DNA from 3 places in the Lelliottia sp. genome. Region 1 is predicted to be linked to each of the others. Evidence: predicted binding sites of a transcription regulator. Region 1 holds the regulator's gene; each other region holds the start of a gene.

Region 1 (5,111 bases):
ACCAGCGCGACCAACCCGGACTGACGACAGGCAGCACGCCAGACTTCCTGTAATTTTCCGGCCTGCCGCGCACCGTATGCCTGCCCCGAGTGGGCCTCAATGGCATAGGCAAAACCATCCAGCGCATAAGCGGTAAACGTTAGTAGCGTCATCAGCACCGCATTGACCGCAACGATTTCAGGCCCAAGACGCGCACCCATTACGGTCATCGCACCGAAGCATAGCTGGAGCAACAGAGAGCGCAACATGATGTCGCGGTTCAGCGCCAGCAGCTTGCGCATATTGCCCCGCCAGGCATTTTTCAGCATCGCGAGCGAGACACCACGCATCACCAGCACGCGTTTGACCATCCATAAGCCGATAAAGAACGTGGCATATTCCGCGACAACGGTTGCCAGTGCGGCACCCTGCACATTCATATGCAAACCTATCACCAGCCACAGATCGAGAACGATATTCAGGACATTCCCCACCACCAGCAAAATGACCGGGGCACGGACATATTGCACACCGAGTAGCCAGCCAAGCAGAACGAGGTTAGCGAGTGATGCAGGGGCACTGAGCCAGCGAATCTCCAGAAAACGGCGCGCCTGTTCCAGCACGGCTTCGCTGCCACCGACGATATGCAGCGCCAGATCGATTAGAGGTGTACGCAATACGACAATCAGAAGCCCGGCACCTAACGCCAGGATCAGCGGCTGAATCAGCGCCCGCCCAAGGCGAACGGGATCTTTCGCGCCAAAGGCCTGGGCGGTCAGTCCGGTCGTGCTCATGCGCAAAAACAGGAGCAGCATAAAGAGGAAGCTGGTCGCCATCGCACCAATCGCGATGCCACCTAAATAGACTGGAGAATCAAGATGTCCAATGACGGCCGTATCCACCAGTCCAAGCAAAGGAACGGTGATATTGGAAAAAATCATTGGCAGCGCAAGACGCCATAATGCCTTGTCTGAAGTTGTCAGCAGAGACATAGGAAATTACCGGAAGCAAGATAAGACAGTCAGGCTGCGAGGATGACGCAGCCTGTCAGAGAGAAATTACAGCCATTCACCGTTGCGGATAACACCAACCGCCAACCCTTCGATAGAGAAGGTTTGCTCGCGCAGATCCACCACAATAGGAGAAAACTCACTGTTTTCAGGCAGAAGTTGCACGGTGTTACCCTGTTTTTTCAGGCGCTTAACCGTGACTTCGTCGTCAATACGCGCAACCACAACCTGTCCGTTGCGCACATCCTGAGTTTTATGTACTGCCAACAGATCGCCGTCCAGAATACCAATATCCTTCATGGACATACCGCTAACACGCAGTAAGAAATCTGCGCTCGGCTTAAACATACCCGGATCAACCTGATAATGGCCTTCAATGTGCTGCTGTGCCAGCAACGGCTCACCCGCCGCAACGCGACCGATAAGAGGGATGCCCGTTTCTTCTTCCACCAGTAAGCGGATACCGCGTGACGCGCCTGAAACAATCTCAAGAACGCCTTTACGTGCCAGCGCTTTAAGATGCTCTTCAGCGGCGTTTGGTGAACGGAAGCCCAGGCGCTGTGCGATTTCCGCACGCGTGGGTGGCATTCCCGTCTGGCTGATGTGATCCCTGATGAGATCAAACACCTCTTGCTGTCTGGCCGTTAACGCTTTCATTCCGCCCCCTGGGTGTATATACAGTTATGCTGTGAGTATATACAGTCAAAGGCGAATTTGGAATCAAAAACTGCACAAAAAACCAGAGACTTATTCGATTCCTGAAAGCTTATCGAAAATGTGACCAAAGGAGGGTGACCCAGGTAATGGCAGCGATGATAATCGCCAGCAGTACGGCGGCAGAGCCCATGTCTTTCGCACGACCAGAAAGCTCGTGGAAATCAGAGCCAATACGATCAACAACGGCTTCGATAGCGCTGTTGAGAATTTCCACTATCATCACCAACAGTACTGAGCTAATGAGAAGTACGCGGGTAATAGCATCAACATCAAGGAAGCACGCGATAATCACGGCAATAATTGCGGCAACGCCTTCTTGCCGGAAGGCGGCTTCATTTATCCATGCCGCGCGGAAACCTTTCCATGAATATCCGGCAGCTTTGATGATTCGGGTAAACCCAGTGGTATTATTGGCCATTAAAAGAACCTTTTATTAAATTTAGCGTCAGTAACAAGGGCTGCGGCGGGTTTCGCAGCAGCCTGAAGTATGACGGGTAACAACAGAAATCTTGCGCGCTTTCTGTTATCCTTGCGCCGCAATTGCATTATTAACCAGAGGCTTTACATCGTTTATGTCCGGCTGGCCACGAATTTACTACAAATTACTTAATTTACCATTAAGCGTACTGGTAAAAAGTAAGTCTATCCCGGCGGAACCCGCGCTGGAATTAGGGCTCGATACCTCGCGCCCTATTATGTACGTTTTGCCTTATAACTCGAAGGCAGACTTACTCACGCTGCGCGCCCAATGTCTGGCGCACGATTTACCAGATCCTTTGGAACCTCTGGAAATCGACGGCACCCTTCTCCCTCGCTATGTGTTTATCCACGGCGGGCCGCGCGTGTTTACCTATTACACGCCGAAGGAAGAGTCCATCAAACTGTTCCACGACTATCTTGATCTGCACCGCAGTAACCCCGACCTGGATGTCCAGATGGTGCCGGTGTCGGTGATGTTTGGTCGTCGTCCAGGGCGTCAAAAAGGCGAAGAGAATCCGCCATTGCGCATGCTTAACGGCGTCCAAAAATTCTTTGCGGTGTCATGGTTGGGTCGCGATAGTTTTGTTCGTTTCTCGCCGTCTGTGTCGTTACGCCACATGGCTGATGAGCACGGCACCGATAAAATTATTGCCCAAAAACTGGCACGCGTTGCGCGTATGCATTTCGCCCGTCAGCGTTTAGCCGCTGTGGGGCCACGTTTACCCGCGCGTCAGGATCTATTCAACAAACTGCTGGCATCCAAAGCGATTGCTCGCGCGGTTGAAGACGAAGCGCGAAGCAAGAAAATCTCCCATGAGAAAGCGCAGCAAAACGCTATCGCACTGATGGAAGAGATTGCCGCGAACTTCTCTTACGAGATGATCCGTCTGTCTGACCGTATCCTGAGCTTCACCTGGAACCGTCTGTACCAGGGGATTAACGTTCACAACGCCGAACGTGTGCGCCAGTTGGCCCACGACGGCCATGAGATTGTCTACGTGCCCTGCCACCGCAGCCACATGGATTATCTGCTGCTCTCCTACGTGCTCTATCACCAGGGGTTGGTTCCGCCGCATATCGCCGCCGGGATCAACCTGAATTTCTGGCCAGCAGGTCCGATTTTCCGCCGACTGGGCGCGTTCTTTATTCGTCGTACCTTCAAGGGCAACAAGCTCTATTCAACGGTTTTCCGCGAATATCTGGGCGAACTGTTCAGCCGCGGCTACTCCGTAGAGTACTTTGTTGAGGGTGGTCGTTCCCGTACCGGTCGTCTGCTCGATCCGAAAACCGGGACGCTGTCGATGACCATTCAGGCCATGCTGCGCGGCGGTACACGTCCTATTACGCTGGTGCCGATTTATATCGGTTACGAGCACGTGATGGAAGTGGGCACTTACGCTAAAGAGCTGCGTGGCGCGACGAAAGAGAAAGAGAGCTTACCGCAGATGCTGCGCGGTCTGAGCAAGCTGCGTAATCTCGGTCAGGGCTACGTAAACTTTGGCGAACCGATGCCGCTGATGACGTATCTGAATCATCACGTGCCGGAATGGCGAGAGTCTATCGATCCGATCGAAGCCATTCGCCCGGCGTGGTTGACGCCTACGGTAAACAATATTGCTGCCGATTTGATGGTGCGCATTAATAACGCGGGTGCGGCTAACGCCATGAACCTGTGTTGTACCGCGCTGCTGGCCTCTCGTCAGCGCTCACTGACGCGCGAACAGCTAACCGAACAGCTCGATTGTTATCTCGACATGATGCGCCATGTTCCGTACTCAACGGACTCAACCGTACCGTCTGTGACTGCGGGTCAACTGATCGACCATGCGCTGCAAATGAACAAGTTCGAGGTCGAGAAGGACACGATTGGTGACATCATCATTCTGCCGCGCGAGCAGGCGGTGTTGATGACGTACTATCGCAACAATATCGCGCATATGCTGATGCTGCCGTCGTTGATGGCTGCCATCATTACTCAGCACCGTCGTATTTCCCGTCAGGAAATACTGCGTCATGTTGAAGTGCTTTACCCGATGTTAAAAGCGGAGTTATTCCTGCGCTGGAGCAAAGACGAGCTGGCGGCAGAGCTGGATAAATTGACCGAAGAGTTGCTCCGTCAGGGGTTGATCGCGGTGAAAGGCGATGAGCTGCATATCAATCCGTCACGTTCTCGCACGCTTCAACTGCTGGCTGCTGGCGCACGCGAGACGCTGCAACGCTACGCCATCACCTTCTGGCTGCTGAGCGCTAATCCGTCCATTAACCGTGGAACGCTGGAAAAAGAGAGCCGCACGTTGGCTCAGCGTTTGTCTGTGCTGCACGGCATCAACGCACCAGAATTCTTCGATAAAGCGGTGTTTAGCTCACTGGTGCTGACGCTACGTGACGAAGGCTATATCAGCGATACCGGAGATGCCGAGCCTGGCGAAACCATGAAGGTTTATCAGATGCTGGCGGAACTGATTACGTCTGATGTGCGTTTGACGATTGAGAGTGCAACGCAGGACGAGTAGCGGGCTTCTGCGATCCGCTTTAGTGCGGAAACTAAAACGGCAACCTGATGGTTGCCGTTTTGCTTTTGCCTTGTGCGGTCTGATGCCCTCACCCGAGGCCTCTCCTGCGGGGAGAAGGGGGAACATCGAAAACGACAATGGGGTTGCCGTTTTGCGTTGACCTAAGACCAGTAACTCATCGCCAGACCTAAAAACAGCACCAGTCCAACGTAGTTATTATTCAGGAAGGCTTTAAAGCAGGCTTCACGATCGCGCCTGGCGATCAGCTTTTGCTGATACGCAAACAACAATCCCGCCACCAGCACCGACCAGTAAAACTCCCAGTTCAGCCCGTTCAGACGGCCAATGACCACCATCAGCGCCAGTACGGCGACCTGCAATATCCCAATGATCAGCTTGTCGTGACGACCGA
Region 2 (5,111 bases), on a different contig from region 1:
GGACCCACGAAGGCTGGCTGTATCTTGCCGTGGTTGTTGATCTGTTCTCACGCAAAATTATCGGCTGGTCCATGCAATCCCGGATGACAAAGGACATTGTCCTGAACGCACTGCTGATGGCTGTATGGCGGCGTAATCCCCAAAAACAGGTGCTGGTTCATTCGGATCAGGGCAGTCAGTACACAAGCCATGAGTGGCAGTCGTTCCTGAAATCACACGGCCAGGAGGGCAGCATGAGCCGTCGCGGTAACTGCCACGATAATGCGGTTGCAGAAAGCTTTTTCCAGTTGTTGAAACGCGAACGGATAAAGAAAAAGATCTACGGAACGCGGGAAGAAGCCCGCAGCGATATTTTTGATTACATCGAAATGTTTTATAACAGTAAACGTCGGCATGGTTCTAGCGATCAGATGTCACCGACAGAATATGAAAACCAGTATTATCAACGGCTCGGAAGTGTCTAGATTATCCGCGGCGATTCAATGTTCATCTTTGAATTTTTTGAAATTGGTAAGCTTAATAGATTTAACGCGCACTCTAATCCCCTCAAAATACTGCCAAATAATGGCTTGATGCTCCTCTTAGAAACATTACCTCGCTGACCCACCTGTGTCCACATGCAGTATCGATGTCGCTTTAACTCCTGCGAGTACTGAATAGGTCAAAATATGAGAACTATTCTTGAACAACTTAAAGTCTGCTTCTGGAAAAAAGATGCCCGAGGTAGATGTTCCATCTGCTATGAGCCGTGAGCGAGGAACGGACATCTTTGTCTATAACAGGCAGCATGCTTTAACGATATATAGCATTTTGACTACATAATCTAACCAGTCGGGAAGATATACCGTGCGAAAAATTGTATTCGAAAAGTTTTGTATTCTTACAACTTTTAGCGTTAGGATGTGAGGAGTTGCCCGCCTTTGGGTTGCTACTTACCAAAAATACCAAAGCGGGGTGCTACCCCCGCTTTTTTTGTATCTGACTCTTTTCCTTCAACCGAAGCGGCAACCGCTAATCATTTGCTCTTCATTGATAAGACTCACAGCGATGCTGCAGCACAACATAAGCTGATAGCACATGAGGAAAGCTTACTTTCAGTAGACCTCAAATGAAAATATATTGATCACTGTATAACGCCAGCGTCTTGGTTGGCGCAATACCGACCCCGACTCTTAGTCCGGTGATTTTATACACCCTATCCCGCATCTGATGTCCGAACGTCTCAAGCGGCATACATCCAGCAATACCCGTCAGATTAACAAACGCCTCATCGATGGAATAAATGTCAATCGCGGGGGCCATCTCTTCCAGCGTCGTCATCACGCGCTCACTCAGATCGGCATAAAGCGCATAATTAGAACTAAAAACAGCCACTTGCTGACGGTGAAGATCATCTTTGATCTTAAAGTATGGCGCACCCATTTTGATGCCCAATCTTTTGGCCTCTTCTGACCGAGAGATTATGCAGCCATCGTTGTTCGAGACCACGACCACCGGCTTGCCCAGAAGGTCCGGGCGGAATACCGTTTCGCAGCTGGTGTAGAAGCTGTTGACATCAACTAGCGCGAACATATTTGTGCGATTTCAACGTGTGAGTCACTACGCCGAAGATTTGCAGCTCTTCTTCGGCGTCAAAAATGATGGGAGAAAAGCGCGGATTACGCGGCACAAGCTGCAAAATGGGGCGAACGCGTAGCTCTTTCACCGTAAATTCCCCGGCGACGGCGGCCACAACAATGTCGCCGTGTTCAGGCGTTAAAGCGCGATCCACCACCAGCAAGTCACCGTCAGTAATCCCTGCCCCGATCATTGACTCCCCGCTGACCCGGATAAAGTACGTGGCGCTGGGGTGCTTAATCACCAGTTTATTGAGATCGATGCGATCTTCTACGTAGTCCTGAGCCGGACTGGGAAAGCCACACGACGCGCGCTCCAGGAAGAGAGGTAACTCAATGAGGGTGTTGAGGTCGCACGAAAAAAGATGACTCATAATTGCTTACCTGCAGATAACTGTATATAAATACAGTATTATGAGTTTTAGGTAGGGATCAAGGCACTTTTGGGACGATCACCCAAACACGTTGAAGTTTGTGGGAATTTAGTTTGCAGGGTGAGCGCAAACACGCGCCCGGATGGCGTATCTCTGTTGCTTAACAATGAATCCCCGCCGTTTTGGTAGGCGCGCTTTTGTAAGGTTCGCACCTTGCTGATAGCAGACCTACCGCCTTTATTGTGACGGCAAAATGCGACATAGACTTTTCTGGTGCAAGAGGTTAAATCAACGGCGCGGGTCCGTTTATTCGAATAGGTTTGATGAAAATAAGCCGACAAAAAGGCCCCATAAGGGGTTTTGTGAAACGCTTCAACACAATGAAATAAAAGGATTTATTTCAGGTCGTGTCCACATGTTGACCACATTGATTGATTAAGCCCCGATTGTTCGGGGCTACAAACTCAAGTGGACACAAATATAAAAAAACCAAATTGATAAATACACCTATATCTAAGATGTCACCGTTAAAAATAAAACATGTGATTGGATATTAAGTTATTCTGAGGCCGGATTCAGTTCATGCTCAAGTGGACAGTTTAATTTGAAAATGCCTTCACCTTCTTTTTCGTCAACTCCAGTTAACCATAGATTACACTCACGTTTGTCAGATTTTATTCTGGTACTTTCCCCTATATTTAAGAAGATAGTATCTGAATTGACGTAAATAACAGCACGATTATTATAAACCGAATTAATGCCAAGCATTACTTTACCTGGTATCAACTCAGCAGCAATTCCAAGTTTGAGTTTAATTTCTTTTGTTTCTGGTACATAAGATTCAAGCTCGACTTTCAAATTTTTAATTTTTGCCGAGCATTGCGCTTGTTCTTTAGTAAAATGCTCCGTCATTTCAGTAATTTTTTTCTCAGCTTCTTTCAACTTCACATCACAAGCTCCTATACGACCTGCGTACTCGTCTACTCTAGTTTTTGCGTCATCAAATACACGCCTTTCTGTCGCAGATAATGTCAATGCGTTAGCTGACTGTCTCAAGGCCGAGATTAAATTAGGAGCATCAAGTTGGCTAGAGTTTTTGTATTCCTCAATGATTTCTTTTTGATGTTCTACTTGAGCAGAATTTATTGCATGCCCTAAGGCATACGCACCACCAATAATAGTCAAAGCTATTGGAACTAATACAATAAGTGTGGTGCCACTGATTTTTATCTCCATCTGATATCAATTACCTTTGCAAGTTAATAAAAAATCATTTCAGCCCAGTCAGATTATTAAAACACTCATAGACAAAATAAACACATCTACTCAACGTCTGACATAAACGCATAGCAATATTTTTTTCTTGTGCTCAGATTAACGCCAATGGTGTAGTAAAATCAATCCCTTATGAACTCATTACTGCAACACAATTATGTACATCTTAGAAAATTACTTTTTAAAAAACATATGAAAAAGCCTGCATATGCAGGCTTTTTTTGTTCAGACCCAAGTGGTATGTTGCTGACCAGATATTGTAGAGTGCGGCGGTGCTGGCACGACCTCACCCGCCGAAATGATAAAACGGGAAAGGGTTTCGGTCGTGACAAAGGTGCAACTGCAGTTGATGTTAGTGCACTGATGATAACGCTCTTTTGTTATGTCTGAAAAATAGCGACTCGTGCGGGCATGAGCGGCATGAGCGGCATGAGCGGCATTTAGGACAGTGAAACATAATGAGCACCTTTGAACGTTTCCGATGCAGGCATTTTAGTCAATTTAACCTTATAAAACAAACACATAAATAAATATCAACTTTCTGTGTCTTCGCTTTCGTACTCCACATCCGAAACCTTAACCTCAAGCTCTAAGCCCGTCGTGTAGCCGTTCCCGTTGAGACTGTGCACCACCCGGCTGATTATCCACGCCTGCTCGTCTATCACGCGCTTAAAGCCTTTCACCGCAACCGGCGTTTCAGGAAATAAATCAGCACGGCCATACGCCAGCGAGATTGAAAACTCCGCCACTCCGCGCTGTATTTTGTCCCACTTTGCCTGAGCGGCACGCATCGCCTGCGCCTTTGTGGCGTAGATGGTCGTGAGCTCCAGCACGTTGTCAGCCTCACCGACCATATACTCACCCTCGCGCGCTTCCTGCTCCTTTTTGGCTTTGGTCTTTGCCGTGGTTTTAGCCGCTTTCGGATGCTGTAGCGCGCGCAGGTGCTGCACCTTTGGCTTGCGTTTCAGCTTCACCTTTTGCTTTTGCGGTTTCGGGTCTTTGGTGTGCAACCATTTCGCCGTGACACCGGTGTACGCCTCCCGGTCAGCAATGGCGAACTGATGCCGGTCACCATCACCCCGCTCGATGGTCATTTGCGGGATGGGTTTGCCGCTGGCCGTCATCGCGCTACCCGCTTTCAGGAATAATAATTTCCCGGCTTTCACCGAGACAGACGCCCGTTACGCTCCGCCAGCCTGGACAAAAACGCCGTGTCAGATTCCTGCGTCTGGTCGATATGCGGGATCGCAATGGCTTTCAGGGTACCCGCGGCAACCATTTCAGTCCTGCTGCTTATTTCAGGACTCGCCGGCCTACTGGGAAATATCATTGCCGGTAAGCTTATTGATCGACATATCAAAATACTGGTGATGACGTCACTGCTGCTCAGCGCAGCCGCGCTGGGAATGCTGGGCGTGAAGAGCGGGTCATCTCTTCCGATTTGGTTCACCGGTGCGCTGCTTGCCATCTGGGGAGCAGGAATGGCCATCGTATTCGTTGGCTTACAAACCTGGTTGCTGCGTAGTGCGGGAAATGTGGCGCAGCCCGCTTCAGCCGTCTACGTCGCCATTTTCAATGCCGCGATCGGGACGGGCGCGCTTGTCGGCGGCCTGGTGTCGACAGAAGTCGGTCTTCAGACAATGGCGTTACTGGCGGCGGTCGTCATGGTCTGCAGTTTGGCGCTGATTTGGATGCTGAAAAGCCCGGCGAGACTGAGGTAATGCAGAAGCGGCGCAGCCCATTTTAAATATCGGATAGTGCTGTGTCCGCTACTCACTGTGGAGGGACAACCCTACTCAACTCGCTCACCTTGCAGGAGATTTGAGTAGGAACATGGCTCTGGACT
Region 3 (5,111 bases), on a different contig from region 1:
ATTTGTGGCGGGAAAAGGTCGCGACGAGTGGAAAGCATCTGCCCAAACTTAATCCATACCGGGCCAAGCTCCTGTAATGCCAGTCGTAACCGTTCGCCCAGCAGCTTGTCCTTATGACGATTAGGCATCCAGAACAGCATGCGCCGCCAAATCCGCAACGGCAGAGTGATTCGCATTTTGGGAATGAGTTCGTCGAGCCCGTAACTTAAAAAGGTGCGAACGATAAAATAGAGGCGCCGAATTTCACCAGGCGTCATTTGCCCTCCAGTTTTTCCAGCCGTTTGGTTAGCGCGTCGACGGCACGTTCAACGGCAGACGTTTCTTCCGCAAACCATGCTAATTCCAGCGTGCCTGGCGCCATACGCCACTCTTCAGTAATCACCTCAGCAACATAGCGTTGCTGGCGCTGTAACCCTTTACGCAGGAATGACGAGCCGCCACGAAGGACCTTGCTAATGCTTTCGGCCGCAATGTCGCCAATGTAGGGCGCCAGCAGTTCAGCCGGATCAAACTCGGCCAGATCGGCAAGGGCGACAAAGTTCTGCACGACCTGCAGATCGCCTTCCACTTCCAGTTCGCCACTGCGAATCAGCGCGGTGAGTTGCTGACGGTCGCGTAACTTCGGTAACACGCTCATATGGGTGATGACTGAGCAGTCGGCCTCGCCTTCCCACTCGCCGACCACATCAAGCTGACGTTCACTAAAGACCAGCACCAGCGGCGTGGAGAACTCCTTCAATACAATGCGAAGGACCTTACCGTTCAGACGCTGGCGAGCCGTTTTTAGCGCCGGAGAGCGATACAGAAACGTGTTCAGGACATTTTCGATGCCTGCGGTGACTAAGGGTTTAATAGGCATAGGCCGCTTCCACTCAGAACTTGTAGCCGCGATGCAAGGCAACAACACCGGCCGTCAGGTTGAAATACTCAACGTTCTCAAGCCCAGCATCCTGCATCATCGCTTTTAGGGTGTCCTGATCAGGGTGCATACGGATAGATTCCGCCAGATAGCGGTAGCTTTCGCCATCGTTTGCCACCATTTCACCGATACGCGGTAAAACGTGGAATGAATAGGCATCGTAGGCTTTGCTCAGCGGTTCGATAATAGGTTTGGAGAATTCGAGCACCAGTAAACGTCCACCGGGCTTAAGCACGCGATACATAGAACGCAGCGCTTTTTCTTTATCGGTGACGTTACGCAGACCAAAAGAAATAGTGATGCAGTCAAACGTATTGTCCGGGAATGGCAGGGCTTCGGCATTTGCCTGAACATATTCAACGTTGCCGACAACGCCAATGTTACGCAGCTTTTCACGCCCCATTTTCAGCATGGAGTCGTTGATATCTGCCAGCACTACGCGGCCAGTGTCGCCAACCATGCGGGAGAATTTCGCGGTTAAATCACCTGTACCACCCGCCAGATCCAGCACGGTTTGACCACGACGAACGCCGCTACAATCGATAGTGAAGCGCTTCCACAAGCGATGTATTCCGAATGACATCAGGTCATTCATAACATCGTACTTTGCCGCCACGGAATGGAATACGTGGGCAACCATGTCAGCTTTCTGCGCTTTGGCGACAGTCTGAAAGCCAAAGTGTGTTGTATCTTGTGAATCGTCAACCATCTCAGTGCCTGCTAATCCGTCAAATGTTCGTGAAGTGTAACAGATTGGGCGCGTTTGCCCTACGATTCAACCACCCCGAAAGAATCGGTCTGCCTGCGTTTCGGACGACGCTTGTGCAGCTAAATCGTTGTCTTGATTGCCTGTATTTTGCTCACCTGCCCCGTCACGCAGGCGATATTCTTCGTCCTGAGCCGTGGCCTGCTCCGCCAATTCCGGATTAATCTCGCGCTTGACTTCAACACCCAGGCTGCGAAACGCTTCAGCTTGCGAAAGCAGATTTCCTCGGCCAGACGAGAGTTTTTTCATCGCCTGGCGGTAATTATCCTGCGCTCTGTCCAGGCTTTGCCCAACGGATGACATGTCGTCTACAAACAGGCGCATTTTGTCGTACAGCTTGCTGGCGCGATCGGCAATTTGCTGCGCGTTACGGCTTTGATGCTCGTAGCGCCACAGGTTAGCGATGGTGCGCAGCGCCACCAGCAGCGTAGTGGGGCTGACGAGCATAATATTATTTTTCAACGCTTCGGTGATAAGTTCAGGTTGTCTGTCGAGCGCCAGCAAAAATGCCGGCTCGACCGGAATAAACATCAGCACATAATCCAGCGAGCGTAAGCCTGGCAACTGCTGATAATCTTTTCGCCCCAGCAGGCGAATGTGATTTCGCATGGAGGCGATGTGCTCCAGGAGCGCGGATTCTCGGGTGAAGTCATCTTCGGCATTGAAGTAACGTTCGTAGGCCACCAGCGTCATTTTGGCGTCAATCACCACGTCTTTACCTTGCGGGAGACGCACGATGACATCAGGCTGCATCCGCGACCGAGTGTCGGTTTCTATGCTGACCTGCGTTTCGTATTCGTATCCCTCTCGCAGACCAGAGGCTTCCAGCACGCGGGTAAGCACCACTTCGCCCCAGTTACCCTGCGTTTTATTGTCGCCCTTGAGCGCACGGGTCAGGTTGACCGCCTCTTGCGCCATCTGCGCATTCAGTTGCTGGAGGTTACGGATCTCATGCGCCAGCGTGTGGCGTTCGCGCGACTCCTGGCCAAAGCTGTCCTGCACCTGGCGACGAAAACCATCCAGTTGTTCACGCAAGGGGGTCAGCAAACCATTCAGGCTCTGGCGATTCTGCTCATCAACGCGGCGATTGCTCTGCTCAAAGATACGGTTAGCCAGATTTTCAAACTGCTCGCTCAGGCGCTGTTCGCTGTTGATCATCTGACGGATTTTGTCTTCAGCATGCAGCTGGGTGGATTCCAGACGGGTGGTGACTTCGCGCAGATCGGCTTCTAAAGAGGTGTTGATATCACGCAGATTACGCAATTCGTTGTTGAGCAATTCGCACTCATCACGCCAGTGTGCGCTCTGGGTAAGCTGTTGTTTTGCAGCGCTGAGCTCAGCCACCATCTCTTCACGATCGGCCAGCTGATCGGCTTTATGTTGCGCATGCTGGTAACTGGACATCAGCCAGCCCACACCCGCGCCCACCAGCGCAATCACTGCATAAATTAGGATTGAGATATCCACAACGCCCCCTGCATCAAACCATTACCCGCACAAAATAGAATTGTGCTGTATAAACGTCCAGTTTGAAAGGGGTTTCCTGCGAGGCGCTACGCAAAAAGAAAAGGCCGAACGCGTCGGCCTTTTCTCTGAAAGGGGAAACTAGATCAGGCGGCGAGCCGCTTCAACCACGATTTTCACCGCATGGCTTTCGGTTTTCTTCATGGTTTCTGCATTTGGAATTTCTTGCTGGGTGCGGTTAACGATAACACCCGCCACCATACCGGCACGCAGACCCTGGCTTGCGCACATGGTCAGCAGCGTTGCAGATTCCATTTCGTAGTTCATTACGCCCATGGACTGCCACTCTTCCATTGAACCCTTGAAGCGGTTCACTACGCGACCGGAGAAGGTGTCGTAACGTTCCTGGCCTGGGTAGAAGGTATCAGAAGAGGCGGTCACGCCGATGTGGGTCGTTGCGCCCACGGATTTCGCGGCTTCAACCAGCGCAGTGGTACATTCAAAGTCCGCTACGGCTGGATATTCCATTGGCGCAAAGTGCAGGCTTGCCCCGTCCAGACGCACAGAAGCCGTGGTCACCAGCACGTCGCCGACGTTGATATGCGGCTGAATAGCGCCAGTCGTCCCGATACGCAGGAAAGTACGAATGCCCAGCTGTGCCAGCTCTTCAACAGCGATAGAAGTAGACGGGCCGCCGATACCGGTCGAACACACGATAACCGCTTTGCCATCCAGCTCAGCACGCCAGGTGGTGAATTCGCGATGCGCAGCCAGCTTAACCGGCTTATCCATCAGCGCGGCGATCTTTTCCACACGCTCAGGATCGCCAGGGACGATAGCCAGCGTAGCCCCTTGTAAATCGTTTTTAGTGAGGCCGAGATGAAAAACATCAGACTTAGACATAGGTGACTCCTCTGTGGGTCGGGTTGTCAGAAGAAGTAAAACGGTACTTTACAGAAGCACCGGGTACATTTTCGTGACAGACCTCACCACGAATGAAAATGATTGCAGTTAATTACCATAAAATAGTGACATGAATCACACTAACAAGTTATATCGTTTACTACTGCACAAAAGATAGCCCGTTTCGGGCACTGTGAATTGTTAACTTGAGGTCTATATTTATTTGCACCAACGGGTACGGAGAATACCATGACTCAAAAAACGAATTTTGCACCTGCCGCCGCCCCTCTCGCGTCAACCATTGTTTCAACGTCTGAAGACGCCATCACGGCAGGCGAAACCTCGATCCCCTCACAGGGTGAAAACATGCCCGCGTATCACGCGCGTCCAAAGAATGCGGACGGGCCTTTGCCGATCGTCATTGTGGTTCAGGAGATTTTTGGCGTTCACGAACATATTCGGGACGTCTGCCGTCGCCTGGCGCTGGAGGGTTATCTGGCCGTCGCGCCGGAGCTGTACTTCCGTCAGGGCGACCCCAATGAATACAGTGATATCCCCACCCTGTTCAGCAATCTGGTCAGCAAAGTACCGGATGCACAAGTGCTGGCCGATCTCGATCATGTCGCCAGTTGGGCGGCGCGTAACGGCGGCGATGCGCATCGATTAATGGTTACGGGTTTCTGCTGGGGCGGACGTATCACCTGGCTCTACGCCGCGCACAATCCGCAATTGAAAGCCGCCGTGGCCTGGTACGGCAAGCTGGTTGGCGAAAAAACGCTGAATTCACCTAAGCATCCGGTGGATATCGCGGTCGATCTCAACGCGCCCGTTCTTGGCCTGTATGGTGGCGAAGATACGGGGATTTCGCTGGAGAGCGTGGAGACCATGCGTCAGGCGCTGCGAGCCGCAAATGCCAAAGCAGAAATCGTGGTTTATCCGGAGGCGGGACATGCGTTTAATGCCGATTATCGCCCAAGCTATCACGAAGAGTCTGCCAAAGATGGCTGGCAGCGAATGCTGGCGTGGTTTCGGCAGTATGGCGCGAAAAAGAGTTAAGCC

Evidence for each region. The regulator LexA, encoded in region 1, represses DNA repair genes until DNA is damaged. The targets are predictions, from matches to a motif close to TNCTGTATGTACATACAGNA.
Region 2: umuD (translesion error-prone DNA polymerase V autoproteolytic subunit) is a predicted target of LexA. The motif match lies at 2,009-2,028, and genes of this name have one in related genera.
Region 3: rmuC (DNA recombination protein RmuC) is a predicted target of LexA. The motif match lies at 3,196-3,215, and genes of this name have one in related genera.

Annotation. Positions count from the first base shown of each region.
Region 1 is NZ_JAZQNX010000026.1:33,239-38,349, reverse strand. It holds gene dinF (MATE family efflux transporter DinF) at 1-971, opposite strand, end outside; gene lexA (transcriptional repressor LexA) at 1,038-1,646, opposite strand; gene ACKI5T_RS14185 (diacylglycerol kinase) at 1,756-2,124, opposite strand; gene plsB (glycerol-3-phosphate 1-O-acyltransferase PlsB) at 2,279-4,699, shown strand; gene ubiA (4-hydroxybenzoate octaprenyltransferase) at 4,861-5,111, opposite strand, start outside.
Region 2 is NZ_JAZQNX010000001.1:59,185-64,295, forward strand. It holds partial or broken gene ACKI5T_RS00305 (IS3 family transposase) at 1-464, shown strand, start outside; partial or broken gene ACKI5T_RS00310 (DNA polymerase V subunit UmuC) at 1,135-1,572, opposite strand; gene umuD (translesion error-prone DNA polymerase V autoproteolytic subunit) at 1,556-1,990, opposite strand; gene ACKI5T_RS00320 (hypothetical protein) at 2,549-3,226, opposite strand; partial or broken gene ACKI5T_RS00325 (ogr/Delta-like zinc finger family protein) at 3,491-3,722, opposite strand; partial or broken gene ACKI5T_RS00330 (contractile injection system protein, VgrG/Pvc8 family) at 3,799-4,535, opposite strand; partial or broken gene ACKI5T_RS00335 (MFS transporter) at 4,528-4,986, shown strand.
Region 3 is NZ_JAZQNX010000037.1:14,724-19,834, forward strand. It holds gene ubiB (ubiquinone biosynthesis regulatory protein kinase UbiB) at 1-257, opposite strand, end outside; gene ubiJ (ubiquinone biosynthesis protein UbiJ) at 254-859, opposite strand; gene ubiE (bifunctional demethylmenaquinone methyltransferase/2-methoxy-6-polyprenyl-1,4-benzoquinol methylase UbiE) at 873-1,628, opposite strand; gene rmuC (DNA recombination protein RmuC) at 1,695-3,152, opposite strand; gene udp (uridine phosphorylase) at 3,291-4,052, opposite strand; gene ACKI5T_RS17860 (dienelactone hydrolase family protein) at 4,302-5,108, shown strand.